3 regions of the Microbispora sp. H10949 genome follow, and region 3 is predicted to be linked to each of the others. Evidence: riboswitches for the same ligand, from Rfam matches in the RefSeq annotation. Region 3 holds a riboswitch; each other region holds the start of a gene.
What was found. Region 3 has a riboswitch for cyclic di-AMP ahead of HHX40_RS23820 (NlpC/P60 family protein). Riboswitches for the same ligand answer to the same signal wherever they lie in the genome.
Positions count from the first base shown of each region.

Region 1 (9,778 bases), on a different contig from region 3:
CCGAAGGCGCCGGTCTCCACCGGCACGATCCGGGTCGCGGCGCCCTCGGCCACCTCCACACCGAAGCCGCCCTCGCGCAGCGCGAGCAGCGCCTCCACCGGCACGGCCAGCACGTCGCGGCGGCGTTCGCTGACCAGCTCCACCTGCACGGGCGCCCTGTCGAGCCGGGTTCTGGGGGTCTTGGCCAGCGTGATGTCCACGTCGACGGTGCTGTCCTCGTCCTGTCCCTCACCCTGCGAGGCCGCCTTGGCGACCGTGCCGACCGAGGTCACCCTGCCCCTGACGTGTTCACCGCCGGGCAGCTCCACGGTGACTTTGGCGCCCTTCCGCACTAGCGCCTGGTCGCTCGTGGACAGGTCGACGTGGACGAGGCGGCGCAGGCCCGACACGACCAGGGCCGGTTGTCCCGGGGCGGTCCTGGCGCCGACCTCGGCCCTGGCGTCGGTCACCCGGGCGGCGGCGGGCAGGAACACCACCTGGGTGGCGTCCACCTGCCCGGTCCGCGGCAGCCCGGCGTCGTCCTGCCACTGCCTGACGGCGAGGTAGGTGGCGTAGCTGAAGTGGTCGTCCACCGTCAGGTCGCCGCCGTAGCCGAGGACCTTGAGGTTGCGTTCGAGCTGCTCGACGTCCGGCCCGTCGGCGACGCCCTGCCGGAGCGTACGGTAGAGCGGCAGCGTGCCGTACATCAGCACGACCGGGCGGCGGGCGACCCGCAGCAGCGGGCGCCCCCGGCGGACGACCGCTCCCTCGGCGGGCACCCAGGTCACGACGCCCCGGGCGTCGGTGACGATCCGCCGCTCCCCGGAGTAGGTGAGCGATCCCTCCACGGTCTTGGTGTCCACCAGGTCCTGCCGGGTGATCGGGGTGGTGGCGGGGACGGCCGGCGTGGAGGGCCCGGCCGCGCCGGCTCCTCCACCCGGCCCTCCGGACGGGCCGCCGCCCGCCATGGCGACGGCCGTCCCCGCTGCGGCCAGCGCCAGGACGCCCGCCCCGGCGAGCACCAGGGCACGGCGCGTCACGGCCGCTCCCCCGGCGCGAACTCCTCGCACGCCTTCTGCGCCGCCTCCATCGTCTTCTCCTGGCCCGGCTTGACCTTGACGAGGAGTCCCTCGCCGGGCTTGGGGTCGGCCATGTCGATGCCGTGTTCGCGCATGCACTGGGCGAACTTGAGCATCCGGTCGCGTTCCCGGGGGTCGTCGGCGCCCGCCCGGTCGCCGACGGCGTTCTTCATGAAGTGCTCGCAGGCTCGCATGGCCTCGCGGGTCGTCGCCTCCTCCCCCTTCCGGGCGCGGATCTGGACGCGGCCCTGGGCGTCGGGATCGGGCATGTCGACGCCGTGCTCGCGCATGCACTGGGCGAACTTCAGCTGGGCCTCGCGCAGGTCTGTGCTCGCCGAGGCGGACGGCGCGGCCGTGGTCCCGGTCGCGGCGCCGCCGCCGGCGGCGGCGATTCCGTCGCCGTCCGGGGCGTCGCCGCAGCCGGCCGCCGTCACCAGAGTCGTCGCCAGGGCCAGGCACAGCCCCGCCCGTACGGGTCGTGAGCGCATGGTCGTTCCTCCTCCCCCGGGGCCTTCGCCCGGGACGGGGCCCAACTCCAGCGCAGCCGGTGCTAAACACGGATAAGGAGGAGCCCGCTGGGCGTCCGGGAGGCTTCGCTTATCCGCGCCTAACACCGCGTGCGTCACTGTCGGTGCCGAGCGGGAGGCGAGGATGCGGGTGCTGGTGGTCGAGGACGAGGAACAACTGGCCGACGCCGTCGCCCGGGGGCTGCGGCTGCACGCGATCGCGGTGGACGTGGCCTACGACGGCCGGGAGGCGCTGGAGCTGACCGCCTACGTGGACTACGACGTGGTGGTGCTCGACCGCGACCTGCCCGACGTGCACGGGGACGAGGTGTGCCGGGAATTGGTCGCCGCGAGCGGCGCGAGCCGGATCCTCATGCTGACCGCGGCGGGGCGCGTGCGGGACCGGGTCGGCGGTCTGGCCCTGGGCGCCGACGACTACCTGGTCAAGCCGTTCGCGTTCGCCGAGCTGGTGGCGCGGGTCCGGGCACTGGCCAGGCGCTCGCCCCGGGCCGCGCCGCCGGTGCTGGAGCGGGCCGGGATCCGGCTCGACCCGGCCCGCCGTACGGTGACCCGGGACGGACGGCAGGTGGCGCTGGGCCGCCGCGAGTTCGACGTGCTGCGCGAGCTGATGCGCGCCGGCGGCGGACTGGTCAGCTCGGCGCGGCTGCGCGCGAGCGTGTGGGACGAGCACGCCGGCGCCGGGACGGGCGTGCTGCGCGTCACCCTCACCTCGCTGCGCAGGAAGCTGGGCGACCCCCCGGTGATCGAGAACGTCCCGGGCCGGGGGTACCGCCTGTGACCCGGCGTCTGCTGGTGTGGCGCAGGCTGGGGCTGCGGACACGGCTCACCCTGCTGTACGGCGGGCTGTTCTTCGTCGCGGGCTCGGTGCTGCTGTGGTTCACCCACCTGCTGACCGCCCGGGCGCTCAACCAGCGGTTCGTCGTGGCGGTGGACAAGGTGACCGGCGGCGCGCGCCCCACCCCCGCGGTGTCCGGCTCCGCCCTGCCCGGCTCCACCCTGCCCAGTGACACGCTGCCAGGTGACACCCTGCCCGGCGGCGTGCTCGGCACGGACGTGGTCGCGCGGCGCATCCGCACCGACGTCGAGCAGGGCGCGGCCGACGTGCTGGACGAGGTGCTCCGATCGTCGCTGATCGTGATGATCCTCGTCGGGGTGGTCGCGGTGGTGCTGGGCTACCTGGTGGCCGACCGCGCGCTGCGCCCGCTCGACCGGGTGACCGAGACCGCGCAGCGGCTGTCGGAGAGCACGCTGCACGAGCGGATCGCCCTGCGCGGCCCCCAGGACGAGGTCAAGCGGCTGGCCGACACCTTCGACGCGATGCTCGACCGGCTGCACCGCGTCTTCGACGCCCAGCGCCGCTTCATCGCCAACGCCTCCCACGAGCTGCGCACCCCGCTGGCGGTCAACCGCACGGTGCTGGAGGTCTCGCTGGAGGAGCCCGCGGCGTCGGAGGACCTCAAGGCGCTGGCGCGGGCCCTGCTGGGCGCCACCGCCCGGTACGAGCGGCTGATCGACGGGCTGCTCATGCTGGCGCAGTCGGAACAGGAGATCACCACCCGCAGACCGGTGGACCTGCGGGAGGTCGTCCGTACGGCGATGGAGCAGATCGGCCCGCAGCCGCGCCGCGGGAAGGTAACCGTCCACGAGGACCTGTGCCCGGCCGTCGCGCACGGCGATCCGCTCTTCCTGGAACGCTGCCTGGTCAACCTGCTGGAGAACGCCGTCAAGTACAACGTGCGGGACGGGGAGGTCTGGGTCCGCCTGCGTGAGGACGACGCCGGGGCGTGCCTGACCGTGGAGAACACCGGGCCGCCGGTGCCGCCGTACGAGGTCGGTGACCTGTTCGAGCCGTTCCGGCGGCACGGCGGCGACCGGATCCGGTCCGCCCGCGGCGCCGGGCTCGGGCTGTCCATCGTCCGCGCCATCGCGGTCGCGCACGGCGGCACGGCCGACGCCCGCGCCCGCCCGGAGGGCGGCTTGGTGGTCACCGTACGTCTGCCCAGGTAGGGGCGACCGGAGTGCGAGCGAGACGTGTCGCACGCCGGCGGCCGGTACGTCGCAGGCGCGAACCGGTGTCGTAGGCGGTACAGCACCCCTCACCCGTGACCGTCACGCGAATGCCGCGGGAACATGAGAAGGAATCCAGCGCGACGTGATTTCCCCTATGAGCTGGGCCGTCGCCGCTCAGCGTTGTTTTTTCGGCGAGAACCATTGGGACGCATGAGGATCGCGGGATTGGCCCGGTCTGTGACGATGCCCGGTTGCGGGCGTGCATATCAGGCCGGTAATGAGATGCCGGAAGACGTAATTTCGGGCCTCGGGTCGGTGCGGTATCCGCCGAAAATCCAGCGCATATCTCTGAGCAGCGGAAACGTCGAGGTCATGGAGTGAGACGCCCGGTGGGATTTTGCGGAGACTCGGCCGCCTGTCGCAGAACCCTTGTACAGGCGCATCACCGCTCATAAACTCGATGTAATGACAGCCGTGTGATTTGTCGTATCTCGCGCGCTGCCGAGCGCACGTCCGTGACGGTCCTGGAGGAGACGCCATGCCGCTTCCCGATCAACCTGTCGATGGAACGCTCGTGCACCGCCCGCGTCCTCGCAGGGCCGACACCGGGAATGCCGACATCAGCGGAGACGTCTACACCGAATTGGACGGCCTTCGCTACACCATTCACTTGAGCAAACAGGCGGTCATCTGGATCGACGGCATGGAGAAGCTCTTCGATCAGCTTCTGAACGCGTCCATGGAGGCGATCGAAGAACTCGCGCCGCTCTTCGAGGCGATAAGTATCTATATCGACGCCGAGGCGGAGTCGATCAAGGTGGTGTCGAACGGCGTATCAGACGGAAGGGTCAAACTGGTGGGATATATCCCCGATCCTACCGTGATGCCGGAGCCGGACGAGGGCTACGTCCCCCCGGGAGGATGGGACCCCCCGGCCACCGTGAACGGCCTGCGGTGGTGGACTGTCAACTCCATCAGCCTCTACAACAAGCGTTGGGCCTTCACCGCCACCAATTCGAATCCGGACGAGTCCTCGGTGTCGTCGATCTACTTCTCCACCGAGTACGACGGGAACTCCATGCACGTCAACCCCCGGGATTTCCGGAGTACCTACGGATGGCCCTGCCTCCAGGGCCATGCGGAGTTCGACAGCGGGCTGGACACGTGCACCTTCGTCCCCCGCACCGGAATGTGGTGGCTGTTCAACGGCCCGTACTGCGCGAGAACGAACGGCTACGGAGACTCTCTCACCTGGTCGCCGTCGAGACTGACGGAGACGTGGGCCGGGCTCGGCCGGATCGACCGCGGAGACTTCGGTCAAGAAGAGAAAGACCACTGGGCCAACGGAATCTCCTGCGCCACGACCGACGGCAACGGCTACTACTGGCTCACCGCGGGAAACCGGGTCGCCGTCCTCGAACCGAACAGCGGAGATTTTCTGCCCATCGCCGGCTGGGACCGTCCCAGGGATCTGACTGAAATATGGCCGGCTCTCCAACACCTGGAGGAGGCCGGCATCATGGGCGACCAGACCCTGAAAGCCCTGTGCTGGGCACACAACGGCAACAGGGCGAAATGGTTTCTGGTCTTCCACAGCACGCTCTTCACCAATTACCCCGACGACGGCTCGGGCAGTTTCGGTTACAACTTCATCGCGTGCCAGTCCGACACGGAGGACTGGTACTACAGCTGGAACGCCATGTTCAACTACCTGAACGGCCCATGGCCGTACCCGTCCTGCGATTGACCGCACCGCCCGGGGTGACGCCATGAAGACGATGGTCATCTCCGAGCCGGCGGCGCCGCGCCGCCTCGTCCCCGCGCGCGGGCGGCGGCGTACACCGGCGTGAACAGCGCTGCCCGGCGCGACTTGTAGTACTGCTCGCACAACGGCAGGTGGTTGTGCGGATCTTGGCCGCCATCCGGTCCGGCGTGGTGTAGCCGGGCGACTCCCGACTGGTGCGGTCGATCGATGCCAACGCGCACCTCGAAGGTCACGGGGCCGCGTGTACTTCACCCCAGGCGCTCAGCCATGCCACCAGCACGTGGTTCGGCCTCCCCCCAGGTCAGCGAGGCGCGTTCGCTGTGAGCGAACAGAGGTGTGAGCAGAGGAGAAGAAGGGGAACGCGGCAACCCCGGCGGGGCGGGCGGACCCGTTCTTTGCCCCCGCCCGCCCGGCATCTCACCAGGTAAAACCCGACTTGTCATGACTTGACTGGTTTGGACGTGTCTATTACGTTTTGGGCAACTCGGGGCCCACTTGCTCATCTCAGTGGTCAAGAAAGCCCACCTCACACCGACGCGGCCGGCCGATCTCGGCCTGCCGTTCGGCTGCCTAATCCGCGCGAGCGGAGCCGGGGACCCAACCTCTTCCTGGGGTGAATCGGCATACCTGCCGTAGGGCGACTTCCAGCCCGAACCCGTCAGCTAACCCGGTCGGCAGCATGGAAGCAAAGGGAGTCCGCCCATCATGCACGCCCTCACGACCTGTCTGCGCACGGCCCTCGCCGGCGGAGTCCTCGCCTCGGCCGTGGCGATCGCCCCGCCCGCCGCGCAGGCGGCGGACAACCCGGCGGCCGGCAAGGGCACGGCCGCCGTAGCCGCGCCGTCCCTGACCGAGATCGCCGCCCGGCTGCCCAAGGTCGGCCCCCAGGACGTCATCAAGCTGGCCGCGAGCCAGGTCGGCATCAGCGAGGACGCCGACGGCGGCGGGACCAAGTTCCAGGAGTGGTACATGACCAGCCCGCGCGCCCGCGAGACCCTCGCGCGGGACGGCGGGGCGCTGGAAGAGTACGAGAACGCCCCCTGGTGCGACATGTTCGTCTCCTGGGTCGGCCAGCAGCTCGGCATCCAGCCGGTCATGGGTTCCGACGCCTACACCGTGGAGCACGCCCGCTGGTTCGCCGACCACGGCCGCTGGGGCCGTACGCCCAAGCCCGGGGCCGTGGTGTTCTTCAGCTGGAGCGGCAGCAAGAAGATCGGCGACATCCAGCACGTCGGCTTCGTCGTCAGGGACAACGGCAACGGCACGATCCGCACCGTCGAGGGCAACACCGGGAACGGGGCCGTCGAGGCCCGCACCCGCCCCACCTGGCAGGTCGCCGGGTACGGCTACCCGGTCTACCCCGCCGAACTCGCCTCCTGACGAGATCCCCGTAGGAATACTCGACCAAGAAGCCTCAGAGCCGCGGCGAACCCGAGCCCTTATGACCGGGGTCTCGTGTTCACGACCGCGGCTCTCGGCTTGTGGCCGGGTCAGTGACCAGCGGGTTCCCACCACGTCGGATTGGCGGCTGCCTGCGCCACCGGCTCGATGATCTCCCACGCCTCCGCGATCAGCCCGTCGCAAGGCGCCAGACATCGCCGCCGACGTCTCAGTCCGTCACGTCAGCCTGGTGGAGACCGCGAGCCGTACCCGGCGCTGGTCATCGATCGTGGATGGAGCATCGAGATGGCCAACCGAGCCATCGACCCGTTCCTCGCGAATGTCGCCCCCGACCTGCTGCGGCCGCCGATCGACATGGTGCGGCTGGGATTGGACCCGCGCGGGTTCGCTCCCCAGATCGTCAATCTGGCCGAGGTGCGCTCGCTGCTTCGTACCCGCATCGCGCGTCAGCTCGCCACCGCTCCCGACCCCGAACTCACGGCGGACGCGGAGAGCGCCGCCTACTTCACCATGTCCGACGTCGGTGCCGACACGAGGAGTCGTACCGACCTGCCGACTGCGTAACGCCGGACGCTCACCCGTTCCGGCGGCAGCGCGGCTGGACCGTCTCGGCGCTCGATGCCGGCGGGGCGTCGGCGATACTGTCGACGTGGAGTACGTGTCCAGAGTGCCGCGACCTCCGCTGGACAGGCTGATCGACGACCTTTACTACCTGGAGGGTGCGCCGCCGTACGCCCGGCTGACGTTGCCGCCGATGCCGGCGGCGTTGCTCATCGTCAACCTCGGGGCGCCGTTCCGCATCCGCGCCGGCACCGACATCGAGACGGCCGAGTACGCCGACGGCTGCGTGGTCACCATGCCCACCCGCGCCTTGGAGTTCGGCTACCCACTCCGGACCCGGTCCGTCGGCGTGCACGTCAAGCCGTGGGGGCTGGCGCCGTTCCTGCCGATGCCCGCGGCCGAGCTGTGTGACCGGCCGGTGACGGTAGAGCAGGTTTGGGGCCGGCCCGCCGTCGCCGAGCTGCGAGACCGGCTGGCCACGGCGGGCGGACCGCACGAGATGCTGACGCTGCTCGAGGAGGAGCTGATGCGACGGCTGTCCGAGACCACCGGCCTGGGACTGGTCCGCCATACGAGCAGCGTCATCGCGGCGACCAGCGGGGCGGTGGCGATCGGCGACCTGCGCGTGGCAGCGGGTGTCAGCAGCACCCATCTGACGCAGCGGTTCAAGGAGCTCATCGGCGTCACGCCGAAGCGGCTGGCCCGCACCTACCGCTTCGCCGCCACCGTGTTCGCGATCGACCCCGCCGGACCGATCGACTGGGGCCACCTCGCCGGTGGCGCGGGCTACTTCGACCAGGCCCACTTCGGCCACGAGTTCCGGGCGTTCACCGGGCTCACGCCGACCCGGTACGTCGAAGTCCGGCGGCGGTTCCTGCGCGAACATCCCGGCCACGTGATGGACGGCTGGCCGCTGCCGGCCGATTGATTTCTTACAAGAGTGACAGCTCACGACACGCTAATTTGGGGCACCCCAAAGCAGAGGAGAGCCCCGTGGGCAAGGTGGTCATGTACAGCTCGGTGTCGGTGGACGGCTTCGTCGCGGACGAGAATGACCAGCCCGGGCCGCTGTTCGACTGGTTGTCCAGCGGTGACGTCCCATTGGACGAGAGCGGCGAGCTGAAGGTGTCGCAGACGTCCTACGACTACACCCGGGCGTACTGGGACCAAATCGGAGTCACGATCGTCGGCCGCCACGTCTTCGACCTGACGGACGGCTGGGACGGCAAGCCGCCGAGCGGCATCGACCACGTTGTCGTCGTGTCGCACCGGCCGATGCCCGAGGGCTGGGACCCCCAGGCGCCGTTTCACTTCGTCGACGGCGTCGAGGCAGCCGTGGCCAAGGCGCAGGAGCTCGCGGGTGACCGCTTGATCGAGGTCGCCGCCGGCGACGTCGGTGGCCAGGTGCTTGCCGCAGGCCTGATCGACGAGGTGCGCATGGACGTCGTACCCGTCGTGTTCGGGTCCGGCAAGCGCTACTTCGGGTCGATCCACGCGCAGCACCTGTTGGAGGATCCTGACGTGGTGATTCAGGGCAACCGGGTGCTTCACCTGCGCTATCGGGTGCGCCGTTGACCGATCTGAGCGGGTCCGCGAAGAAGCTGCACGAGTCTTACCGACACCCCGACTCGCCGCGTCGCCGCCGACGTGGTGGCTGTTCTCACGGGCTGGAGACTGCGGAGGTTCAAGCGACCAGCAGGCGAAGGCCAAGCTCGGCCGCCTCGAGATCGAGGAGTTCTCGGTTGCGCTCGGCCCACCGGCCGGATGCGAGGTCGTCACGGAGGCTGTGCACCGCACGCCGCTCGGCATCCGGCCCGACCCTGGCCCAGACCGATATCCCGCGACGGACGTTCTCGTCCAGGTACGCCTCCGGCCGGCGCCAGTACGCCTCGAAGAAGCCGTCGGCGCAGTCCCACGGAATGAGCACCGGCTCCATCCGGGCACCGATCGCACCGGCCAACTCGGTCACCGAAGGCCGGCCGGTGCGGAGGTCCGCGACCTCAGGCAGGTAGTCGCGGGTGAGCCAGAACCGGCGAAGCCATCCGGCGTCACTGGTGTCGTGCGTGAACACCACCACCCGGCGCGCGACCCGCCGCATCTCGCGCAGGCCGGCGATCGGGTCCTGCCAGTGATGAACGGAGGAGACAGCCATCGCGGCGTCGAAGGACCGGTCGGCGAACGGCAGGTTCTCGGCAGACCCGGCCAGGCACGGCGCCGCGTCCGGAGGGCGCTGCGAACGCATGAGCGCCGACGGTTCCACCGCGAGCACATGGCGGTCGGGGGGTTCGTAGGACCCGGTCCCCGCCCCGACGTTCAGGATGGTCCGGGCATCGCCGAGCGCGGCCCATATCCGCTCAGCGATGCGCGGTTCGGTGCGCCGTGTCACCGTGTAGGCGGCACCGATGGTGTCGTACAACTGCGCGCCGGACATCGGCACCGCCCTTCGGTCGTCACCC
Region 1 covers NZ_JABBWZ010000005.1:174,584-184,361, forward strand. Annotated here, with positions in the region: gene HHX40_RS14265 (efflux RND transporter periplasmic adaptor subunit) at 1-1,019, opposite strand, end outside; gene HHX40_RS14270 (hypothetical protein) at 1,016-1,546, opposite strand; gene HHX40_RS14275 (response regulator transcription factor) at 1,710-2,363, shown strand; gene HHX40_RS14280 (HAMP domain-containing sensor histidine kinase) at 2,360-3,592, shown strand; gene HHX40_RS14285 (hypothetical protein) at 4,134-5,342, shown strand; cyclic di-AMP (ydaO/yuaA leader) riboswitch at 5,918-6,052, shown strand; gene HHX40_RS14290 (CHAP domain-containing protein) at 6,066-6,740, shown strand; gene HHX40_RS14295 (hypothetical protein) at 6,909-7,325, shown strand; gene HHX40_RS37685 (helix-turn-helix domain-containing protein) at 7,411-8,250, shown strand; gene HHX40_RS14305 (dihydrofolate reductase family protein) at 8,316-8,897, shown strand; gene HHX40_RS14310 (class I SAM-dependent methyltransferase) at 9,007-9,753, opposite strand; gene HHX40_RS14315 (TetR/AcrR family transcriptional regulator) at 9,773-9,778, opposite strand, start outside.
Region 1: linked by a shared signal. The riboswitch ahead of HHX40_RS14290 (CHAP domain-containing protein) and the one ahead of HHX40_RS23820 (NlpC/P60 family protein) in region 3 are both predicted to bind cyclic di-AMP.

Region 2 (9,778 bases), on a different contig from region 3:
TCGAGTCCCAGCGGCTGATGGGCTTCAACCGCACCCGGGGGTCGCCGACCGGCGGCGCGCCGACGAGTTCGTCGAGCGGCACCTGGTAGGCCCGCGCCAGCGGCAGCAACAGCTCCAGCGTGGGCTTGCGTTCGCCGGACTCCAGGCGCGACAGGGTGCTGACCGAGATGCCGGTGGACTCCGCGAGCCGGCTCAGCGTGCTGCCGTTCTGCCTGCGCAGCGCACGCAGCCGGGAACCGACGGAGGCCAGGACGGCGGCGTCGTCGTTTGCCATACCGGCAATCCTACTTGTCGTTTTCGCACGCGGACAGGCCGATTCCACCGCATCCGCGCCGGAAGTCGCGTGGCCGCCCGGTGAACGAATGTCCTCGATCGGACGTCATATGGGCGAACGGAGGGGAGCGTCATGCGTACCGCAGTCGTCACAGGGGTGATGGTTCTCGGCCTGGCGAGCGTGCCGCCCGTGGCCGCGTCCGGTGCGGCCCACCAGGGCCACCTGGGCTATCAGGGCTACCAGGCGGAGGCGCCCGCGCCCACGTGGAAGCCGGTCAGGGTGAACACGCTGCCCGGGGACGACGTGCTCAACGACGTGACGGTCCTGGGCAACGGGTCGGTGTGGGCGGCCGGGCACCGGGTCGTGAACGGCAGGCAGCGGGGTCTCGTCCAGCGGTTCGACGGCCGATCCTGGCGGGTCGTCCCGAACAGCCCGCCGTACGAGCTGCGGGCCGTGACGGCCACCTCCGGCACGAACGCGTGGGTCTTCGGCGAGGGCAGGGCCGCGCGCTGGAACGGCCGCGGATGGACCACGATCTCCCTGGGCAGTGGCTTCTCGGCGACGGACGCCGACTCGACGGGCGCGAAGGACGTCTGGGCGGTCGCCGGGACGGCCGCCACGGCGAGGCACTGGAACGGGTCCTCCTGGAAGAGCGTCCGGCTGCCGGGCCGCGCCTCCGCCGTCGACGCGTACAAGGCCGGCGTGGCCTGGGCGGCGGGCGTCAAGGGCAACCATCCCTCGATCATGCGGTGGAACGGGACGTCCTGGACCCTGGTCCCGGCTCCGGCCCTCACCCTTCCCGCGCCGGACGCCGTCGTGACCATCCAGGACATCGCGGTCGTGGGATCGAAGAACGTGTGGGCCGTCGGCGGGGTCAGCTGGGAGGGCGCCGACGAGGAGGGCGACGACGTCAACTTCGGCCGCACCCTGGTGATGCACTGGAACGGCAGGTCGTGGACCGTCTCCATCGGCTCCGCCAACGCCCAGCCGTACACCGAGGTGGAGCCCGACGGCAGGGGCGGCGTCTGGGTCCTGCAGGGCAACTGGAACCCCACCCTGTGGCAGGTCACGGGCTCGACGTGGCGACAGGCCCGGCTCGTCCGGAAGTCCGGCACCGACGCCGTCGTGTTCTCCGTCGCCCGCAGGCCGGGAACGACGACGATGTGGGGCGCGGGCTTCAGCGTCCCGCAGGGCGACCCCGACGACCCCTCGGCCAACGGCACGTTCTGGCGTACGCAGTGACCGTCTGACCTCGCCACGCCGTGGACCGACGGCGTGGCGAGCGCTTCGGGATCGCCCGCGGCCGGTGGAAGATGCCCCGCCGGCCGGATGCGCGCGCCCTGGCGACCTGCGGAAGGCCGATCGGCCGGTGTGACGAGCGTCACGTTTTCCGACTACCACACCTGCCCTGACCTGCAGCTCCCCGCTTTATGATCCCTTTATGCGGTCATAATCCCATTTGCCCCCTTTGCGGCAATATGGCGTGTCTTGGTAGTTTCCTTGCCCAACGAACCCGGCCAGCCCGTGTTCGGAAAGCGCATCCACTGTCACCGGCGCCATGTCCTCTCCCGCCCCCCTGGGCGCCGGTGATGCCGAATCCGTGCAGCAAGGAGGCCCGGAGCCGGGGAACCAATCGACCTTCCATCCGAAGGTCCGGGGTGAATCGGCGCGTAAGCGCTGTAGGGCGACTTCCCTGCCCGAATCCGTCAGCTAACCCGGTAGGCGCAAGCGGAAGACCCTAGGAGAGATCCCCCTGTCCGCCAACCCCACCAATCTGCTTCGCGCTGCCTGCGTCACGCTCGGTAGCGCAGCGCTCACCGTCTCCCTGGCAGGCTTCGGCGCCCTGCCTGCCGGCGCCGTCACGGGGACCGTGACAGCCCCGCCCCCGGACTCGACGGCCATCCCGCCCGAGCCCCCCGTCACGGCGTTCACCCCGTACGCCGGAGAGACGCCCACGGCCTCCACGGCGGAGGCCTCCGTCAACACGAAGCTCACCAAGGCCGCTGTCCAGCAGGAGAAGGCCGAACTCGCCATCAAGGTGGCGAAAAAGCAAATCGGCGATCCCTACGTCTGGGGCGCCACGGGCCCGGGGGCGTTCGACTGCTCCGGGCTGGTCCAGTTCGCCTGGCGCAAGGCCGGCGTCAAGATCCCGCGTACGACGTGGTCGATGCTCAACGCCGTCAAGAAGAAGGTCTCCCTGGCGCGTCTCAAGCCGGGCGACCTCATCTTCACCAGCGGCGGCGGCCACGTGGGCATGTACATAGGGAACAAGAAAGTGATCAACGCTCCCCACTCCGGCGCGGTGGTCAGGGTCGACCGCCTCAAGGGCTACTGGAGGAGCAACTTCGTCACCGCCGTACGCCCCGGCGTGTGACCCCGGCGTCGTGGACGACACCCCGGCGGGGACGTCCGGTCACACGTGACCGCGTCTCCGCCGGGGGCCGGCCAGGCCGGCGGCACGCCGGCGGTCGTCCCGGCGCCGCCTGTAAGGGCGGATTCGGCTTGCCGCAAGGGTTCGGGGATGCGGAAGGATTGGGCCATGGACCGCCAGCTGATCAGCCATCTCGCTCATCGGGACCACCCCATCGCCGCGCCGGTCTCCGGTGCCAACGTGACCCGGCTGCTGCGCCGGGCCCGGCTGGCCGAGGGGGCGAGAATCCTCGATCTCGGCTGTGGCGAGGCGGCCTGGACGCTGCGCGCGCTGGCGCTCTACCAGGACGCGACCGCCGACGGTGTGGACATCTCCGCGCTCGGCCTCAAGGCGGCGGAACAGGCGGCCGAGGTCCAGGGCGTCTGGGAACGCATCCGGTTCCACGAGCGGCCGGCCGCCGACTTCCCGGTCGCCGAGCAGTACGACCTCGTGCTCTGCGTCGGGGCCACGCACGCGTTCGGCGGGCTCGTCCCGACCGTCGAGCACGTCCGCCGTTACCTGCGGCCGAACGGGCTGGCACTGGTGGGCGAGGGCTTCTGGGAGCGCGAGCCGACCACGGAGGCGCTCACCCGGCTGGGCGCCGCGAAGTCGGAGTTCCTCGACCTGCCCGGCACCGTCGCCGCCGCCGAGTCCCCCGGTTTCGACGTCGTCCACGCGTACACCAGCGATCTGGCCGAATGGGACGAATACGAGTGGTCCTGGACGGGCACGCTGCTGCGCTGGGCCAACGAGCATTCCGGCCCGGACGCCGACGACGCTCGCACGGCGGCTCTGGAGCACCGTGACATGTGGCTGCGCGGTTACCGGGGCATCCTGGGGTTCGTCACGCTCCTCCTCCAGCGCAGGAACTGACCCGATCCCCTACAGCTGACGGAGCACCCGCATGGCGTCCTCCTCCAGGCGCGAAAGGTCGCGGAGGATGACCCCGGCCTGCTCCAGGTGTCCCGCGTCACCGCTTTCTCCCGCCTTCGCGATCAGGACGGACACCTCCGTCCAGAGGCCGGCGGCCTCGGCGTACAGGCGGTGACCGGTGCGGAGGCCGCCGTCGTCGATCAGCCGGGTGCACTCGTCGAGGAAGTCGCGGTAGAGGGCGCGGAACAGGGCGCCGCCGGTTCCGCCCTTCTCCATGAGGAGAGCGGCCTGCGGCAGGTCCCGCCGCGGCTCGGCTGCGCGTAGCAGCCATCCGGGCACCTGCTTGCCGGCCTTCTCGATGCCGCGGTGGCCCAGGTTCGCGATGGGAGCGGCGAGGAAGGCGTCGGCGCAGTCCCGGATGGCGGGGATGATCTGGTCCCGCCAGTTGAGCGGGCGGGCCGGCAGGGTGAGGGTGAAGGACCGGTTCCTGGCGGTCATCGGGCCGCGTTCGGCCCGCGCCCTGGCGAGGCCGTCCCGGCCGGTGCGTACCGCTCCACCCTGCTGGTCGGTGTCCACCAGGTAGACCTCGTGCTCGTCGTAGCCGTACATCGCGACGACATGACCACCGAAGTGCACCTTGGAGCGGAAGTAGTCCAGGTGGTAGCAGTCGAGCTGGAGGCCGACCGGCCGGCCCGCGTCGACGCGGGCGGCCACATTCTCCCACGCCTTGCGCGACGAGGTGGTCTCCTCGGTCGCCAGCGTCAGTCCCAGCCGGGCGGCCAGGTTCCTGGTGAGTTCGAACGGCTTGACCCGGCCGCCGAGAAAGGGGATCGGCATGGCCTTGCTGTCCCAGTAGACGAAGGACAGGCCCGACCCCAGCCCGAACAGCATGGGCTCGGACAGATCGAGCCCCTCGTGCCGCAACAGCACCCCCAGCGCCGTCGTCTCGCAGTGGCGCATGCCACGGGTCTCGACGTCCTTCACGAAGGTCATGCGTCGCTCTCCTCATGCCGGCCGACGGTCACCCTGACACCTCTATCGCACCTGATGTGAGTAGGGAGGTACTCATGCGGAGCGTCAGAGGCCTCTTTAGCCTTCGAGCATGTCGATCGAGCTCGCCGTCGCGCTGGGCGCGATCGCCACCAAGGCGGCCGTCACCGCGCTGCTCCAGCAGGGCGCGTGGGACGACGCCAACTGGGCGATCGTCGCGCACCAGGTGATCGACGCCGTGGTCGGCGTGCGGAACCGGCCCGACGCGGGGGTGCAGCGGATCGGCCAGCGGTTGGACGTGCTGGAGCGGCAGATCGCGGCGGTGGGGCGGAAGGTCGACCTGATCCCGGTACGGGAGTTCGACGAGCACATGGCCGCAGGGCGCCGGTACATGCGGGACCTACGGGACCAATGGCGCACCGCCTACGACCGGTACGCGCTCGTCGAGCGAGCACAGCACGAGTTCGTCCGTGCGTTCGGCATCGCGGAGAACATGAAGGACGCGTCCCGGCAGGCGCTGGCGGACACCGCCATCGCGGGCTGCTGGTTGTGGGTGCCCTCCATGCCGGACGTGATCAAGACCATCGGGCAGGCACGGCTGATCCTGGAACAGGAGTTGCTGTTCGGCGCGACCCTGCCCACCAGCTCGTACGCCGATGTGGTCAGGCTCTGCAGGGCGTACGGCGAGTGTCCCGCATGGACCGGGAATCCCGTCGTGCCGGCGAGCGGTCCGCCGACGCCCGGCGCCCGGGTGGCCGTCAGGGCCGAGTACAACCGGTGGACCAGATGCGCGGGCGTCGACATGCGGGTCAACCCGGCAGGCGACGACGGTGCTCGGCAGCGGACGGTCACGACGCGCAGCGGGCTGGTGATTCCGGTTGACACGGCGCCGGGCCCGCAGGAGCGGGTGAAGATCGAGCTGCACAACAGGCGCGCCGACTGGATCTCGGTGTCGGTGACGGCGGACGCCGTCGTCGTACGGCTGCCGCAGCACAACAAGCTGCCGGGCCAGAACAGGGTGGCCCCGGGGAGCTCGGCCTCGCTGACTCTGCCTCGGCCGGGGTTCTCGGCGTCCTTCTCACCGTACGGAAGCCCTTCAGCCCTGCCGTCGGATCAGTACTTCGCGAACCCGCGGAACGGCCTGGCCTCGAACCCGTCGCCGATACCGCCGATCCCTGCCATCGGTTTCGTCCTGCCGCGGTCCTCCAAGCGGCTCCAGACCGCACCGCCGCCCTCGACGCCGCGGATCCCCCCTCCCAGGCGCAACCAGAGAACGTCCTGGTGGCAATCCGCCCTGGACTGGGTCGAGGAAAACTGGTGACTCCGATTCCGCCGGTGCCATGACCGCCGGGCCTCGGCGCCGGAGGGGCCTGAAGCGCAAAGCTCCGAGATGAAATTTTCATCTAGGCGGCGACGGCGGCCTCGGCCTTTTCCCTGGTCAAAACCGAAGGAATGGCCGCTCCCGGGCGAAGGGCCGTCGAGGAGAAGACAAGATCCTTGACACGCTTCATGACTTCCTATTTGCTCCGGTTCACCACCACTTCCAGTCGCCCGTTAGAGAGGAGCACTTGGCCGCCCCCGTCACTGTTAGCGTTAACAAACCGTGGCCTCAAAAAACACACGGCAATGCGCCATGCCGACGCTGACGGACATCTGAACTCGCCCTGCTCTTCTGCAGCAGGGAAGGGGCGAGCACGCACACGCCGACGACGGTCGGTCACCGCGCCGCTCCGGGTCGACTGACGGTGGGCTCACCTGGCGTTTGAATCCGTCCGGCAGGGCTGCCCGGCCGGCATGCACAGGCCGCGGACGCCCCACCGGACGAAAAAACAAATGGCTTCCCTATCGACACACGTCCATTTTCGAATGGCAAGGGAGTTGCGGGAAATTGAGACAGAAATCCATTTTCGCCGCTGTCGCGGCGGCCGCGCTTCTCGTTCTGGCGACGGGACAGGCGGCGCTGAGCGACAGCCTTGGCACGGCCAAGTCGTCCTCGGCCACCGCCGTCGCGGCGGCGACCGCCGGATGCGGTAAGACCCCGACGCTGAGAAGCGGTTCACAGACGATCACCACCAGCGGCAAGAATCGTAGCTGGATCCTGAGGATTCCCGACAACTACGACAACACCCGCCCCTACCGGTTGATCATCGCGTACCACTGGCTGAACGGCACCGCCCAGATCGTCGACTCGGGCGGCTCGGACGGAGCCGTCTGGGCCTACTACGGGCTCAAGCAGGTCTCCAACAACAGCACGATCTTCATCGCGCCGCAGGGCATCAACAACGGCTGGGGCAACAGCAACGGTGAGGACCTGACCTTCACCGACGACATGCTGAAGCTTGTCGAGAGCAACCTCTGCGTCGACACGACGCAGCGCTTCGCCCTGGGGTGGAGCTACGGCGGCTCGATGAGCTTCGCGGTCGCGTGCGCCCGGCCGACGGTCTTCCGTGCCGTCGCGGTCTACTCCGGCGCGCAGCTCAGCGGGTGCAACGGCGGCACCCAGCCCGTCGCGTACATGGGCATCCACGGCACCCACGACTCGGTGCTCAACATCTCGCAGGGACGGGCGCTGCGTGACAGGTTCGTCTCGAACAACGGCTGCACGCCCCAGAGCCCGCGGGAACCCGCGCAGGGCAGCCTGACGCACATCATCACCGCCTACTCGGGATGCCGGGCCGGATACCCGGTCGTCTGGGCCGCGTTCGACGGGGACCACACCCCCTCTCCCAATGACGGGTCCACCTCCACCAGCGGCGCCAGGACCTGGACGACGGCTGAGGTGTGGAAGTTCTTCACCCAGTTCCAGTCCGGCCCGTCGCAGTCGCCCTCGGCTTCGCCGTCCCAGTCCCCGTCGCAGTCGCCCTCGCAGTCGCCGTCCCAGTCCCCGTCGCAGTCGCCGTCGCAGTCGCCGTCGCAGTCGCCCAGCGGCGGACCGGGCGCCTGCCGCGTCACCGCCACGGTCAACGCGTGGAACAACGGCCTGACCGAGAACCTCGCCATCACCAACACGGGTTCCTCCACCGTCAACGGCTGGTCGCTCGTCTTCACCCTCCCCGGCGGGCAGACCATCACCAGCGGGTGGAACGCCACCTACTCGCCCACCAGTGGCCAGGTCACCGCGAAGAACATGAGCTACAACGGCACGCTGGCGCCCGGAGCCACCACTGAGGTCGGCTTCCAGGCCACCCACACCGGCAACGCCGGCAAGCCCACCTCGTTCACCCTGAACGGAAGCCCCTGCACCGTCGCCTGATCGGCGAGGATCGCCGGGGGTGGCGCCCGACCGGGCGCCACCCCCGCACGCGTCCGTGCGTACGGCCACGACGACGCGGTCCGGCGCGCGAGGCGCCGGAAGGAGGAGCCCCGCAGGGGCTCCTCCTTCCGCACCTTTGCGATGAGGTCACGAAGGCGGCCAGGCGGCCGCACGTTGGCTAGCCTCACCGCATGCCCCTCGCCTCGATCCCCAGCCCTGCCCAAGGGGTCTGGCACCTCGGATTCATCCCGATCCGGGCCTACGCGTTGTGCTTCGTCCTCGCCATCCTCTTCGGCGTCTGGCTCAGCGAGCGGCGCTGGCGCGCCCGCGGCGGCGAGAAGGGCGTGATCAGCGACCTCGCGGTGCCCGCGGTGGTCTTCGGGCTGGTCGGCGCCCGCCTCTACCACGTCATCACCGACTGGCAGACCTACTTCGGCCCGCGCGCGATCAAGGAGCCCTACCGGGCGTTGTTCGTCTGGGAGGGCGGGCTCAGCATCTGGGGCGCGGTCGCCCTGGGAGGCGTGGGCATGTGGCTGGCCTGCCGCCGCCGGGGGGTGCCCCTGGGCGCTGTGGCCGACACGGTCGCGCCCGCCATCGCGTTCGGGCAGGCGATCGCCCGCTGGGGCAACTGGTTCAACCAGGAGCTGTACGGCGGTCCGACCACGTTGCCATGGGGCCTGGAGATCGACCAGGCCCACGGCGGTGAGCCAGGCGTGCTCTACCACCCGACGTTCCTGTACGAGTCGCTGTGGGACGCGGCGCTCGGTTTCGCACTGATCCTGGCCGGCAGGCGGTTCACGCTGCACCACGGCCGCCTGTTCGCCCTCTACGTCGCCGGCTACACGTTCGGGCGGTTCTGGATCGAAGGGCTGCGGATCGACCCCGTGGGCGGAGTGGACCACGCGGTGACGCTCCTCGGGCTGCGGATCAACCAGTGGACCTCGATCGTGCTGTTCGTCGGCGCGCTGGTGTATCTCTGGGCGACGCGTGACAAGGACGGCGAACAGATCCCGGTGCCGGCCGCACAACAGGGCCGGCCCGCACAGGATTGAATCCCTGCAGCCGCCTCACGGCCTGATGCCTGCGGGGAACCCGGTCCAGCGCAGGCCGGGCGGAAGGTGGCTCATGTCGTTGAACATCACGATCGTGGGCGGCAGCCCGCGCCGGTACTCGATGACCGTCAGCGCGGTGTTGGCGCTGTTCAGCCCGAGCCACCGGGACGGCGGCGCGTCCATCGCGTGCCGCACCAGCCACGCGATCGGGTAGGCGTGCGTCACCAGGACCTCGTTCACGTCGGGCCGGGTCCCTTTCGTGCCCGGATCGGGGACCTTCGCGAACCTGGCGACCAGGGCCTCGGCGAGCCTCCGGCCCGAAGCCGCCTCGGTGTCGTCGTAGCCGTCGAAGAAGCCCGCCCAGGACGCGGGCGTCTCGGCCGCGCCGGGAACGTAGGGCACGTGGTCGGCGAGTTCGGCGGCCTCGGCCACGGGCACGTCCGGTAGGTGACGGGCGATCTCGTGCGCGCTCGCCACGGCACGTGGCAGCGGAGAGTGCCACACGGCGTCGACCGGCAGGCCCGCGAGCCGTTCGCCCAGCAGGCCCGCCTGCCGGCGCCCGATGTCGGTGAGTTCCCCGAACGCGTCGGCGGCGCCGTGACGTGCCAGGTAGAGGCGTCGGATCGGCATCGGGATGCTCGGGTTCCGGTCGGCTTGGCGCTGCCCGGTCACGCGTTCGCCGCCGTGACGGTGCCGTTGGTGCCGTCGACGGTGACGACGGTGTCGTCGCGGAGCCTGCTCGTCGCGGCCGGGATGCCGAGGACGGCGGGGATGGCGTGCTCTCGCGCGACGATCGCGGCGTGCGAGAGCACGCCTCCGGTCTCGGTGACGACGCCGGCGGCGATGCGCAGCAACGGCGTCCAGGCGGGGTCGGTGAAGGGGCAGACGAGGATGTCGCCCGGGCGTACGCGCGCGAAGTCGCCGGG
Region 2 covers NZ_JABBWZ010000012.1:198,197-207,974, forward strand. Annotated here, with positions in the region: gene HHX40_RS29110 (helix-turn-helix domain-containing protein) at 1-274, opposite strand, end outside; gene HHX40_RS29115 (hypothetical protein) at 407-1,516, shown strand; cyclic di-AMP (ydaO/yuaA leader) riboswitch at 1,855-2,014, shown strand; gene HHX40_RS29120 (C40 family peptidase) at 2,145-2,648, shown strand; gene HHX40_RS29125 (SAM-dependent methyltransferase) at 2,814-3,557, shown strand; gene HHX40_RS29130 (BtrH N-terminal domain-containing protein) at 3,567-4,550, opposite strand; gene HHX40_RS29135 (hypothetical protein) at 4,660-5,868, shown strand; gene HHX40_RS37270 (cellulose binding domain-containing protein) at 6,436-7,800, shown strand; gene lgt (prolipoprotein diacylglyceryl transferase) at 7,992-8,852, shown strand; gene HHX40_RS29150 (histidine phosphatase family protein) at 8,868-9,482, opposite strand; gene HHX40_RS29155 (PEP/pyruvate-binding domain-containing protein) at 9,521-9,778, opposite strand, start outside.
Region 2: linked by a shared signal. The riboswitch ahead of HHX40_RS29120 (C40 family peptidase) and the one ahead of HHX40_RS23820 (NlpC/P60 family protein) in region 3 are both predicted to bind cyclic di-AMP.

Region 3 (9,778 bases):
CGTGGTGGCGCGGAAGGAGGGCGTCGTCGCCGGCCTGGCCGTCGCCGAGGCCGTCTTCCGCCAGGCCGCCGGGGGCACCGAGGTCGAGCGGCACGCCGCGGACGGCGACCGCGTGCGCCCCGGCGACGTGGTGATGACCGTGCGCGGCGCCACCCGCGACCTGCTCACGCTGGAGCGCACCGCGCTCAACTTCCTCACCCACCTGTCCGGCGTCGCCACCCAGACCCGGCGCTGGGTGGACGCCGTCGAGGGCACCGGCGCCCGCGTGCGCGACAGCCGCAAGACCCTGCCGGGCCTGCGCGTCCTGGAGAAGTACGCCGTGCGGGCGGGCGGCGGCGTGAACCACCGGATGGGCCTGCACGACGCCGCGCTCATCAAGGACAACCACGTCGTGGCCGCCGGAGGCGTCGCGGAGGCCTTCCGCGCCGTACGGCAGGCCTTCCCCGGCCTGCCCATCGAGGTCGAGGTGGACCGGATCGACCAGATCGAGCCGGTCCTCGCCGAGGGAGCCGACGAGATCCTGCTCGACAACTTCACGGTGGACCAGCTCGCCGAGGCCGTACGCCTGGTGGCCGGCCGGGCGAGGCTGGAGTCGAGCGGCGGGCTGACCCTGGACGCGGCCCGCGCGGTCGCCGAGACCGGGGTCGACTACCTGGCGGTCGGCGCGCTCACCCACTCGGCCCCGGCACTCGACCTGGGTCTAGATCTTCGTGAGGCATAATCGGGGGATGCTGCTCACCATCGACGTCAGCAACACCCATACGGTGCTGGGCCTGTTCGAGGGTGAAGAGGTCATCGAGCACTGGCGGATCGCGACCGACTCCCGCCGCACGGCGGACGAGATCGCGGTGGTGCTGCAGGGGCTGCTCGGGCAGTCGCCGTTGCTCAAGGACGCCGACATCAGCGGCATCGCGATCTGCTCCACGGTCCCGTCGGTGCTCAACGAGATGCGGGAGATGTCCCGGCGCTACTACGGCGACGTCACGGCGGTGGTCGTCGAGCCGGGCGTCCGCACCGGCGTGCCGGTCCGGATGGACAACCCCAAGGAGGTCGGCAGCGACCGCATCGTGAACGCGCTCGCCGCCACCACCCTGTACGGCGGGCCCTGCGTGATCGTCGACTTCGGCACGGCGACCTCCTTCGACGCGGTCTCGGCCCGGGGCGAGTACGTCGGCGCGGTGACCGCCCCCGGCCTGGAGATCTCGGTGGACGCGCTGGCCACGGCCGGGGCGCAGCTCCACAAGGTCGAGCTGGTCCGGCCGAGGTCGGTGATCGCCAAGAACACCGTGGAGGCGCTCCAGTCGGGCATCCTCTACGGCTTCGCCGGGCTGGTCGACGGGATCGTGGACCGCATGACCGCCGAGCTGGCCGCCGACCCCGACGACGTTACCGTGGTCGCCACGGGCACCGGCGCGCCGCTCGTCATCGGCGAGGCCCGCACGATCGACGTGCACGAGCCCTGGCTCACGCTCATCGGCCTGCGGCTGGTCTACGTCCGCAACACGTCCTGACGACTCCCTCGGGTACGGGACCATAGAAGGCAGGATCCCGTTTCGAGAGGACTGACGTGATGGACGCCGACTGGGTGGCGCGTTTCGCCGATGAGGTCATCGCCGAGGCCGAACGGCGCGCACCGGGCAAACCCGTCGTCTGCGCGTCCGGCCTCAGCCCGTCCGGCCCGATCCACCTGGGCAACCTGCGCGAGGTCATGACCCCGCACCTGGTGGCCGACGAGATCAGGCGGCGCGGGCACGAGTGCGTGCACATCATCTCGTGGGACGACTTCGACCGCTTCCGCAAGGTCCCCGCGGGCGTCGACCCCGCCTGGAACGAGCACATCGGCAAGCCGCTGACCACCGTCCCGGCTCCGCCCGGCAGCGAGTACCCGAACTGGGCCGAGCACTTCAAGGCGCCGATGATCGCCGCGCTGGCGGAGATGGGCGTGGAGTTCCACGGCATCAGCCAGACCGAGATGTACACCTCGGGGGCCTACCGGGAGCAGGTGCTGCTCGCCATGCGGGAGCGGCGGCGGATCGACGCGATCCTCGACCAGTACCGCACCAAGAAGGCCAAGGCCAAGGAGGTCCTCGACGCCGACGAGGCCGCCGCCCTGGAGGGCTCGGGGGCCGCGAGCGAGGACGACGGCTCCGGCGCGGGGGGCTACTACCCCTACAAGCCGTACTGCTCGTTCTGCGACCGCGACCTGACCACGGTCACCTCGTACGACGACGAGACCACCGCGTTGTCGTACACCTGCGTCTGCGGGCACGGCGAGACCGTCCTGCTGTCCGAGCACACCCGCGGCAAGCTGGTGTGGAAGGTCGACTGGCCGATGCGCTGGGCGTACGAGGGCGTGGTCTTCGAGCCGTCGGGCGTCGACCACAGCTCGCCGGGCTCGTCGTTCGTCGTCGGCGGCCAGATCATCCGCGAGGTGTTCGGCGGGCAGCAGCCGATCGGGCCGATGTACGCCTTCGTCGGCATCAGCGGTATGGCCAAGATGAGCAGCTCCAAGGGCGGCGTGCCGACCCCGGCCGACGCTCTGTCGATCATGGAGCCCGCGCTGCTGCGCTGGCTGTACGCCCGCCGCCGTCCCAACCAGTCGTTCAAGATCTCCTTCGACCAGGAGATCCAGCGGATGTACGACGAGTGGGACACGCTGACCAGGAAGGTCACGGAGGGGACGGCGCTGCCGGCCGACCAGTCGGCCTACCGCCGGGCGTCGAGCACCGCGTCCGCGACGCTGCCCGACACGCCGCGCCGGCTGCCGTACCGGACGCTCGCCTCGGTGGTCGACATCGCGACCGGCCACGAGGAGCAGACGCTGCGCATCCTGCGCGCCTTCGACCCGGAGATCGGCGGGCTGGACGAGCTGCGGCCGCGGCTCGACCGCGCCCGGCACTGGGTGAACACCTACCTGCCCGCGGAGGAGCGCACGCAGGTGCGCGAGACGCCCGACAAGGAGCTTCTCGACACGCTCGGCGAGGCGGAGCGGGAGTCGCTGCGCCTGCTGCTCGACGGTCTCGACGACCACTGGTCGCTCGACGGCCTGACCACGCTCGTCTACGGCGTGCCGAAGGTGCTGGCCGGGCTGGAGATGGACGCCAAGGCGGCCACGCCGGAGCTGAAGGCCGCCCAGCGCGCGTTCTTCGCCCTGCTCTACCGGTTGATCGTCGGCCGCGACACCGGCCCGCGCCTGCCCACGTTGCTGCTGGCGGTGGGCCGCGACCGGATCCGCGAGCTGCTCGACGCGGGCCGCGCCGCCTGACCTCCCGCCTGGCCGGGCGCGCTCGCTCGCTGTGCTCAACGCCGTTCCGGACGTGTTCCGGAGGTGGGCGGCCGGGCCGGACGGCATCCCCGTCCGGCCCGGCCACTCGCCCCCGTCGCCTCACCCCGATCTGGTGCCGGGCGGGTCAGGGGGTCAGCACCAGGCGTCCGCGCACGCCGCCCCGGACGAGCCGCTCGTGGGCCTCGGCCGCCCGGTCCAGCCGGTAGACACCGGCGACCCGTGTCGTGAGCCGGCCCGCCTCGGCCAGCTTGACGACGTCCCTGAGCTGCGCCGCGTCGGCCCGGACGAACACCGTGGAGGCGCGGATTCCGCGCAGCGGGAGCGGGGCCTGCCCCGCGCCGACGGCGACGAACACGCCACCGCCCCGCACCGCGTCCAGCGCGGGCAGGCCGACGACGGCCGCGTCCACCACTCCGTCCACGCCGCCCGGGACGACGGCCCGTACGGCGCCGGCCAGATCGGCGCCCCGCGCGACGAACCACTCCGCGCCGAAGCCGCGGACCAGCGCCTCGTCTCCGGGCGCGGCGACGGCGACGACCCTGATGCCCCGCAGGGCCGCCAGCTCCACCAGATAACCGCCGAGGCCCCCGGCCGCCCCCGTCACGAGCAGGCTCTCGCCTTCGGCGAGCCCGGCGAGGTCGAGCGCCTGCACGGCGGTCAGTGTGTTGAGCGGCAGCGTCGCCGCCTCGATCGCGGGCATCCCCGCGGGCGCGGCCGCGACGGCGTGCTCGTCCAGCACGACCAGTTCGGCCTGGGCCTTGATCGGGTCCGTCAGCCGGTCCGACAGGCCGATGACCCGATCACCCGGGCCGGCCGCCGTCACCCCCGGTCCCACCCGGTCGACCACCCCTGCCACGTCCCAGCCCATGGCGTACGTGTCGAGCCGGGGCGTGAGTCCGTGATCGGGAAGGGCGCCGGAGACCGTGAAGAGGTCGATCGGGTTGACGGCCGCCGCCTCCACCCGGATCCGCACCTGTCCCGGCCCCGGCTCGGGCTCGGGCACCTCGGCCATCCGTACGACCCCGTCCCGCCCCACCAGTGCTCTCATGTGTCCTCCTCTCCGTTACGACAGGAGGCTATGGAGAGTTACTCTCTTGCGGTAAGTAGGCACCCGGAAGTGCGTAACGGAGGCGGAGGGAAGATCATGCCCACCCGGACGGCGGCCCAGCGGCGGGAGGAGGCGCGGCGGCGGTACGACGCGTACGTGGCGACCTGCCCGTCCCGGCAGTTGCTCGACGCGCTCAGTGACAAGTGGGTGAGTCTCGTGCTGACCGCGCTCGCCCGCGGGTCCCTCCGCTACAGCGAACTGGCGAGGACGATCGCCGGGGTGAGTCAGAAGATGCTCACGCAGACGTTGCGGACGATGGAACGCGACGGACTGGTCTCGCGTACGGTCACCCCGTCGGTGCCGGTACGTGTCGACTACCGGCTCACTCCCCTGGGCGAGAACCTGATGCCGCTACTGGAAGCGATCAAGAATTGGGCGGAGATCCACATGGAGGACGTGGAGGCCGCAAGGGAGGCCTATGACCGGCGGCCCGCCGCCGCACCTTGACGGCCTTCAGCAAAGGCGTTTACCGTCCCTGGAGGGTGGGCCGACGAATCATCGTCGTGGGGAGGGCGGACGATGGGTTATCCGGAGGTCGTCTACCGGGGTGAGGATCTCGCCTCGGACCTTGAGCGTGCCGGTCTCACCGAGGAGGACCTACTGCTGCTCGCCGAGCTCGCGAAGGGCGTCACCGCCGACCGGGTGGGCCGCAGCCTCGACGTCAGCGGCCGTACGGTGCGGCGGCGGCTGCGCTGCATCTGCGACCGGATCGGCGTGGCGACCGCCATCGAGGCCGTCGCCTGGGCCGCCCGCCGCCGTCTCATCTGAGCACGTCCCGAACTCGTCCGGCCGCGCGCGCGGGCGCGGCCGGTGAACGGTGGTCGTGCACGCCGATCATGCGTGTGATCAGTCGGCGACGCGCACGCCGCCCGCGAACGGCCGTCCGGCGATCTTCGCGATGTGGATGACGTCACCGGTGCGCGGCGCGTGGACCATGTAGCCGCCGCCGATGTAGAGGCCGACGTGGTGCAGGTCGGAGTAGAAGAACACGAGGTCGCCGGGGCGGAGCTGGTCGCGGGAGATGTGCGTGCCGGCCGTCCACTGGTCGCCCGTGTAGTGGGGCAGGCTGATGCCGACGGACTGGTAGGCGGCCATCACCAGGCCGGAGCAGTCGAACGAGCGCGGCCCTTCCGCGCCCCAGACGTACGGCTTGAGCTGCTGCGCGAGGGCCCAGCGCGCCGCCTGGGCGGCCTTGCCGCCCCCCACGATGGGGAACGACATCTTCCTGCGCGTCTCCGTGCCGACCTCTCGCGAGACCTGCCGGTAGAGGCTGCTCTCGGTCTTCTTGATCAGCTTCGTGATCTTGTCGCGCCGCGAGTCGAGGCCGTCCAGCAGCTTCCTGACCTCGCTCTGGCGGGCGGCGGCGCTGGACTTGGCCCGCGCGGCGGCGTCCATCGCCTTGCTGACCTCCGCGACCTCCTGGCTCTGCTGTAACTCCAGCGCGTACGTCGTGGAGGCCTGGTCGAGATACTGCCGCGGGTCCGTGGACTTCACGAGCACCAGGGCGTTGCCGAGCCCGTTGGTCATGTAGGAGTGCTGGGCGAGGGCGCTCGCCCTCTGCCGGCGGGTCTCCAATTCGGCCTCGCTCTTGGCGAGGTTCTTCTTGGCGAGATCGGCGGACCGCTCGGCCGCCTTCAGACGCACCCGCTCGCCGTTGTACTGCTCGGTGAGTGTCTCGATTTCGCTGTAGAGGTCCTCCACCTCCGCGGCGAGCTCCTTGAGGCTCGGCTTCGGGTCGGCGGTCGCGCGGACCACCGGAGCGCCGAATGTGACCGCGGCGAGCGCGACTCCGACGAAGGTGAACCGCCGGATGGCACCCGGACCGGCCGGGCCGGATCCGGGCCGTCGGCGACGGGCGTGCCTGCCCGCCTGCCGTCCTCCACGCATGCGCAACCGAGCTCCTCTCCCATAGGTGCCCCCGCACCGGCCGGCGTCGTCGTGACGGGTCGTGCGGCTGGGCACTGCCGAGCGCCTGCCGGGTTAGCTGACGGGTTCGGGCCGGAGCAGCCCTACCTTGCGGATTCACCCCTGGACGATCTGAACCTGAACCGATCCTGATCCCATGGATTGGGTCCCCGGCTCCTCTCCGCACCCGGCCCCCGACAGGGTTCGGGCACCGGCGCTTCGAGGATTCGGCGCCCGATCGTCGAGATCGCTCACGACGATCGGCATCGTCGCTGGACGATAGTGCACCCTGAGTTGTTGCTCAACCAGAACTCGCAAACCCGTCTACGTTTGACAACCAAATGATCACGCTAGGGTCACGGGTTGATCAGTGATACCGGCTGGTCTACCTGGGTTTGTGGTGCTTTGGTGACGTATGAGGTGCTGGTCGGAAGCAGAGAAAATCGATGCGCGGCCAGACGTGCGTCACGGGGTCCGATCCGGCGTCGATCCGTATTCCGGTGGCTACAGAACGTCAGGCGCGATGTCGGACGGACTGTTTGGGGTTGACCGTAAATCGGAGCCGCCTTCGCCGATCCGCGCGCGACGGGCGAGGGGGACGGCGGGAGGGGCACTAGGCTGGCCGTTCATGGAGCAGGTCGCCGCACAGACACCGAGCGGATCCGGCGCCAGGGGCGTTATGGTGCGCCGGGCCAGGACCCCGGACGTCAGGGCGATCCGCCGCCTCGTCGACGCGTACTCGGGCGTCGGGCCGCGCCTGCTGAAGAAGAGCACGGTCACGCTGTACGAGGACGTCCAGGAGTTCTGGGTCGCGGAGATCGGCGGAGAGGTCGTCGGCTGCGGCGCGCTGCACGTGCTCTGGGAGGACCTGGCCGAGATCAGGACCGTCGCGGTGGATCCGGCGGTGCGCGGTGGAGGCGTCGGCTACCGGATCGTCGCCTCGCTCATCGACGCCGCGCGCGGCCTCGGCGTACGCAGGGTCTTCTGCCTCACGTTCGCCGTGGAGTTCTTCGCGCGCCATGGTTTCACCGAGATTCAGGGCACCCCCGTGTCCCCCGAGGTGTACGCGGAACTCCTCGCGTCGTACGACGAAGGCGTCGCCGAGTTCCTCGACCTGGAGCACGTCAAGCCGAACACACTGGGCAACACGCGAATGCTGCTGCATCTCGATCGCCATTGAGTCATAATGCCGACATTGGTGGCTGATCTTGACGGTCATGGTCAGTCGCTGCAAAGGTGACTGTTGATACGCGTGTCGCTACTTTTGGCGGTATCAGCGTGTGCTACTGAGATGCGGCGCATGCGTCTTCGAAACGAGGTGACACGGTGAGCACCGGACAGCCGCCGTACCCCCAGGACGAGTCGGACGGGTCGCCACCGCCGCCTTCGAACCACGGGTACAACCCGGACAGACCTTCCCAGGACTACGACCCCGAGGCCACGGTCGTCGGCTATCGGGCACAGCAGACGGGCCCGCAGCAGGCTCCCGGCCAGACCCCCGGCCAGGACTCGGGCCAGGGCGGATACGGTCAGCAGCAGTACGGCCAGCCTTCGCAGGGCGGGTACGGCCAGCAGGGTTATGGCCAGGACACCGGCCCGCAGGGCTATGGCCAGCAGTACGGTCAGCAGACCCCGCAGCAGGGCTATGGTCAGCAGCAGTACGGCCAGTCCTCGCAGGGCGGGTACGGCCAGCAGGGCTACGGCCAGGACACCGGCCCGCAGGGGTACGGCCAGCAGGCTCCGCAGCAGGGCTATGGTCAGCAGCAGCAGTACGGCCAGTCTTCGCAGGGCGGGTACGGCCAGCAGGGTTATGGCCAGGAGACGGGCCCGCAGGGCTATGGCCAGCAGTACGGCCAGCAGGCCCCGCAGCAGGCGTCGCAGCAGGGCTACGGCCAGCAGTACGGTCAGCAGGCTCCGCAGCAGGGCTACGGCCAGCAGCAGTACGGCCAGTCCTCCCAGGGCGGGTACGGCCAGCAGCAGGGTTACGGCGAGCAGCAGGGCCAGCCGACGGGCGGCTACGGCCAGCAGTCGCAGGGGGGTTACCAGCAGTACGGCCAGCAGACCGGCCCCCAGGCATCCGGCTCGCAGGCGTACGGCCAGCAGGGCTACGAGCAGCAGGGGTACGGCCAGCAGGCTCCGCAGCAGGGCTATGGTCAGCAGCAGTACGGCCAGCAGCAGTACGGCCAGCCCGGCTACGGCGGCGGGCAGGCCACGCCGGGGTACGGCCAGCCCGCCTACGGGCAGTCGTACGCGCCGCAGGGGGCGATCCCGCCCGGCGCGCCGGCCCCGCTGGCGGAGTGGTGGCAGCGCCTCGTCGCCCGGCTGATCGACGGTGTCGTCGTCGGGATCCCCTACATGATCCTCAGCGCCGTCATCGGGGGCCTGGTGTTCACCGCCGCCAGCATCGACCCGACGACCGGCGTCACGACCCTGGAGAGCGGGGCCTTCCTGGCCGCGCTGCTCGTCGCCGTGCTGGGGGGCGTCGTGATGGCCGTCTACGAGTTCTTCATGCTGCGCTCACGCGGGCAGACCCTCGGCAAGATGGCGATGGGCATCAAGGTCGTCCCGGTCGGCGGAACGCTGACCGCGGCGGGGCTGCCCCAGGACGCGGCGATGAAGCGCGCCGGAGTGCTCTTCGCCTTCCAGTTCCTGTCGTGGATTCCCTTCATCAAGTACCTCGCGAACCTGGCCGCCCTTCTCAACGTGCTCTGGCTGCTGTGGGACAAGCCGCTGCAGCAGGCTTTGCACGACAAGGTCGCCAACACCGTGGTGGTCAAGGTCAAGTAATGACCGCGGACGGGGCCGATGGCGTGGACCATCGGCCCCGTTTTTCGTATGGCGTGACGGTTCCGGGCGTCGACGGCGCCTGCTCCGGAAAATTCGGTAACGGGACCACCCGGACATGCCATGCTTGGCGGACCGGCGGACCCGCCCGAGAGATGGCAATGACCGCGACACCGCCGCGTCAATCCTTCCGGTCCACCGCCGTCACCCCGCTCCGGGCCATATCCGGCCGGAGCGGCTTATGGAACCCGCTCGACGCTCTTATGGGCCCGAAGGCGGCGCACCGGGCCTTATGGGCTCCTCCGCCCGCCCGTCCCCCGCGAGCCCCGGTGCCGACGCCCGAAACGGCGGGCCGTTTGGCCGCGCGAAACCTTAGGCGCGCCCGGCCGGCGGGGGTGGCCATGCGTTTGTGGCGCGGCCGGTTAAATCGATCTTCGGGCCGCCCGGGCAGTGGATCTTGTCAGGATGCGGTGCGGTCCTCTCTTTTTGCGAGCCTTCCCGGCACCGAGGATCTGTTTTAGACGCGCGTATATCCCGTCAAGGGTGCGCCGGTCGTACCAGAAGGGTCACGGTGGTCATGAAGATCCGAGTGCCGGGGGACGCGGCGTCCCCTCGTTTCAGTGACGCTCATCAACGGTGCGGCGTGCCGGGACGGACCTATTGTGTGAGAGTTGTGTGAGAGTCGGATGGAGAGC
Region 3 covers NZ_JABBWZ010000009.1:160,674-170,451, reverse strand. Annotated here, with positions in the region: gene HHX40_RS23850 (L-aspartate oxidase) at 1-721, shown strand, start outside; gene HHX40_RS23845 (type III pantothenate kinase) at 729-1,511, shown strand; gene lysS (lysine--tRNA ligase) at 1,571-3,265, shown strand; gene HHX40_RS23835 (NADP-dependent oxidoreductase) at 3,411-4,334, opposite strand; gene HHX40_RS23830 (winged helix-turn-helix transcriptional regulator) at 4,431-4,841, shown strand; gene HHX40_RS23825 (LuxR C-terminal-related transcriptional regulator) at 4,914-5,162, shown strand; gene HHX40_RS23820 (NlpC/P60 family protein) at 5,241-6,281, opposite strand; cyclic di-AMP (ydaO/yuaA leader) riboswitch at 6,349-6,502, opposite strand; gene HHX40_RS23815 (amino-acid N-acetyltransferase) at 6,928-7,479, shown strand; gene HHX40_RS37855 (RDD family protein) at 7,626-9,086, shown strand.